DNA from 2 places in the Halomonas sp. A3H3 genome. Region 2 is predicted to be linked to the other one. Evidence: predicted binding sites of a transcription regulator. Region 2 holds the regulator's gene; the other holds the start of a gene.
The links. The regulator FliA, encoded in region 2, starts transcription of late flagellar genes. The targets are predictions, from matches to a motif close to CTAAAGTTNNNNNNNNNNCNGCCGATA.

Region 1 (2,197 bases), 1.2 Mb from region 2:
GATGCCATTAATGCCAACAAAGACTCCGGTGTTAACGCCACTATTATTAACGACGGCCAAGGCTACCGGCTGGCGCTAAGTTCTAAAGAAACCGGTGTTGACGCGTCTATCCATAGTTTTAGTTTTGTCGACGCCGCCAATGCCCCCGTCACCGGGCCATTCGGTGAGGCAACAGAAGTGGGTGCCAAGCAGCAAGGCAAAGATGCGTCGCTAAACGTGAATGGCATCGTTATTACGAGCAACAAGAACCAAATCGAAGGCGCGATACAAGGTGTTACCCTGAATCTTGGCGAACTCAGCATTGCCGAGGGTGAAACCGCCACCAGCACGGTGAAGGTGGAACGCGACACTCTTAAACAGCGTGAAGCGATTAACGGCTTTGTAAAAGCGTTCAACGATTTAAAAGGCACCATTGGTAAATTGACGGCGTTTGATAGCGAGACGGGCACTGCAGCGCAGCTGTTGGGCGATAGTGCCGTGCGTACTATTGAGTCACGCCTACGTAGCGCATTAACGGGAGGCGTGGAGGGGGGGGAACTCTCCACCTTGACTCAGTTAGGTATTTCTTTACAGCGCGACGGTACATTAAAAACCGATGATGCCAAGCTAAGCGATCTGGTAGCGAATAACCCTCAAGCACTTAGTGCTTTTTTTGCGGGCGATAAAGCCGAGGGAGGCTTAGCTGGCAAACTGGAAGCTTCTGTTGAGCAGATGCTAGGCAATAACGGTGTGCTTAAGGGGGCTAAGACCGGTGCGGAAAACCAGGTAAAAAGCCTGGATATTCGCTATGAGCGCATGGAAAAATCAATTGATGCCACTATATCTCGTTATCGCAGCCAGTTTAGCCAACTTGATGTCATGGTGGCACAAATGAACAGTATGAGTTCCTATCTCACCCAGCAGTTTGATGCGCTCGATTATCAACTAGGCCGCAAAAAGTAGAGCTATCTCAGCAGGCATTTTTTTAATATGACAAAACAGCGCTCAGCGCTGTTTTGTCATTGTGGGAGGCAGCTTTAGCTCGCGACCAAAGCGCGGTGTCATCGCAAATCTAGTGAAGCCAACTCAGACTCACTGCGGCCATCTCGACCAAGCATGAAAACCCTCACTATTCAGTTACCAACATTTACATCTTTTTTTACCACTTCCCCTAAAGAATCCTCTCGCGCTGCCGTTAATTAATATAACGGCACAAACAGTGGCCGAAAGCAGGCCCCAGGGCCAGTGTCCAAAGCAAGGAGTATCATCCCATGGCAGTGATCAACACTAACATCACATCGATGATCGGTCAGCAGAACCTGCGTGAATCGCAAAATGCTCTGCAAACCTCAATGGAGCGTTTGAGCTCAGGCCTGCGTATCAACAGCGCTAAAGATGACGCAGCGGGTCAGGCCATTGCCAACCGTATGTCTTCTCAGATCACTGGTCTGGCACAGGCGCAGCGTAACTCCAACGACGGTATCTCCGTTGCACAAACTGCGGAAGGCGGTTTGGATCAGGTGAACGATAACCTTCAGCGTATTCGTGAGCTGTCCGTTCAGGCACAAAACGGCACCAACTCAGCGGATGACTTGGACTCCATTCAGGACGAAATCAATCAGCGACTAGGCGAAATTGATCGTATCTCTGAGCAGACTGACTTCAACGGCACTAAAGTGCTGGCAAGTGATAATGGCCTGAAGATTCAAGTGGGCGCCGACGACGGCCAAACCATTGAAGTCAACCTGAAACAAATCAATGCCGAGACGTTGGGCCTGAAAGGTTTCAACATCAACGCCAGCGGTACCCCTAACAGCAAAGCGGCCACTCAAGACCTGGCTGCCAACGGGTTCACCCAGGTAGGCACCACCAACGAATACACCAACGCTACCTTCAACACCGCTTCTACTGTTGGTGATGTTTTCCAGAACCTGGAAGACGGCGCAACTATTAAAGAGACTGCTTCCGGCAGCACATATACCTACGATAAAGCGGCTGGTACCTTCAGCGCTGACCGTACAGACGTTAAAATTGATGGTTCAGCTGGCGCGCAGAAAGCAGACCTTGGCTTAACGCCTTCTGCAGGTGAAACCAACACTCTGACCGTTGAAATGGGTGGCGAAACCCAGAAAGTCAACGTTTCCTCTTCTGGCGCGTTGTCACTAGCTTCTACTGGTGAAAGCCTCTATCTATCAGGGACTGGTGGTACGAAGGAACT
Region 2 (2,197 bases):
GTTCATGGTAATCAGCCGCTCTTCGGTGCGGCGCTCGAGTTTCACCGCAATCGGCTTAAACACCAAGTTGGCGAGTAAAATGCCGTAGAAGGTGGTGAGCAGGGCCACCGCCATGCGCGGGCCGATCACCTGCAGGTCGCCTGCGTCCATGACTTCCAGCATATTGACCAGCCCCACCAGGGTGCCGATCATGCCAAATGCGGGTGCGTAGGTGGCCATGGTACGGAATATTTGTGCCTCGGCATGCTCACGCGCTTTAAGACGGGCAATGCGCCAACGCAGCATGTCAAAAATTTCATCCTCTTTGGTGTTGGCAATGACCAGTTGGATCCCGGTACGCAAAAACGGGTTTCGGGTATGCTCCAACTCGCGCTCGACCGCACGTACATCGCCCTTAAACCAGAGTCGCGACATATCCACCAATTCGCGGATATCGTCACGCATATAGGTATTTTCGCGCCGGAATACCAAGCCCACCAACCGTACGACGCGGAGCACCTCTTTCAGCGGATAGCTGATAAAGGTTGCCGCTAGGGTACCGGTCACCACAATGGCCAAACCCGGCAAATTGATAAAACTTTCAGGGGACTCTGCGGTGAAAAACAGCACGCTCACCAACAGTAGTATGCTGGCAAATATGCCTATCAGCGTCGAAGGGTTCATCCACGGCTCCTTGCCGGTCACAAGTGAGTAAAAAGAGGTGTTATGCCGAGTCGTGTAAACGCGCGCGTAAGCGGCTGACGGCTTGGCTGTGCAGTTGTGAAACGCGTGACTCCGTGACGCCCAACACAGCCCCTACTTCCTTAAGGTTGAGTTCTTCTTGGTAGTACAGCGCCATTAGCAGCTTTTCACGCTCTGGCAGCGCTTCAATTGCCTCAATCAACGTTTGTCGTTGCTGGCCGTCTAGCAACTGCTCGAACGGTGAATTAGCCAATTCATTATTGCTAGGCTCGCCACCGTCGGCCACCAGCTCTTCAAACGGCAACAGTTGACCACTGTTGGTGTCGTTGAGGAGCTGCTGATACTCACTCAACGGCATTTCAAGGTGTTGGGCGATTTCGTTCTCTTCTGGTGCCCGTCCGAGCTGTTGCTCTAATTGACGAACGGCACTGTCAACCGCTCGCGCTGAGCGGCGCACGCTGCGGGGCAACCAGTCGCGGGTACGTAATTCATCCATCATTGCACCGCGAATACGCTGACTGGCAAACGTCGCGAACGTTGCCCCCTGGGTGGCATCGAAGCGCCCCAGCGCTTCCAGCAGCCCTACCATCCCGGCTTGAATAAGGTCGTCGAGCTCAATACTGGCTGGCAAACGGACCTGAAGCGTCAAGGCCTGACGTCGTACCAGTGGCATGTATTGCGTCAACAGCTCACTCTGTTTGATCCTGCCTTGTGCTGTGTACATCCTCTCGCCTCGCGTCTATCCAGCCTTCACTGATAGTTCACAATCATTTGCAGCCCCTGGACACGAACAGGCCGCTGCCCCGGACGTAAAGCGAAGCGAAAATGCAACGGCGCATCCGCGGCAAACCCCGCCAGGGCAGTGGTAGTCCCCCGCATGCCAGCTAACGCAACGCACTGCTCAGGATGGCACAGCCAAGCGTTTAATAACGCACCAGGGGGATATTGAAACTGCCAATGAATACGCCCGAGCTGTGCTGACTCCACATTGTTAGCAGCAGCAGGTGGGGTAGCGTTTTGGCTAGCGCTTGACCGATCACTCATCGCTACCATCAGACCTGGTATCTGGCTGCTCCAGCTACCGGGTGTCGCCTGGGCGTTTCCCGTTACCCCTGCTAGTAGACACCCTGTCAGCAGTACTGGGCTCAGTAGCAGTCTCCCTCTTAATAGCCAGCTTAGCATGCTTGGTCTCCTCGGCAGAGTGCGCTCATCGTGCAAGTACCAACAGCTCCATATTTAAGTAGTAATCAGCTGCCTCACGCAAGTTATTGAGCAACCCTTGACGCGGCAAGTGCGGCTCGTGGAGCGCCAGCAAACGGCGCGGCCCGCCACGCTCATGTAGTTGACGCAAGGTACGGAACATGGAAGCAAAGGTATCGGCATCGCTACTGATCCACAGTGCCCAACGGCTGTATTGATCGCAAAGTTGGGCTAGGTCGGCCGTTTCGGCCATGACGATATGAATATCCCAATCCTCAGGATCACCGGCCCAGCTTCGACCTAACGTCGACCACTG

Region 1: the regulator FliA is predicted to act here: its motif matches at 1,151-1,177, upstream of HALA3H3_RS12605 (flagellin N-terminal helical domain-containing protein).

The regions. Positions count from the first base shown of each region.
Region 1 covers NZ_HG423343.1:2,846,596-2,848,792, forward strand. The annotation lists gene fliD (flagellar filament capping protein FliD) at 1-942, shown strand, start outside; gene HALA3H3_RS12605 (flagellin N-terminal helical domain-containing protein) at 1,251-2,197, shown strand, end outside.
Region 2 covers NZ_HG423343.1:1,670,842-1,673,038, forward strand. The annotation lists gene HALA3H3_RS07300 (motility protein A) at 1-663, opposite strand, end outside; gene HALA3H3_RS07305 (RNA polymerase sigma factor FliA) at 704-1,405, opposite strand; gene HALA3H3_RS07310 (flagellar protein FlhE) at 1,432-1,863, opposite strand; gene HALA3H3_RS07315 (C15 family peptidase) at 1,889-2,197, opposite strand, start outside.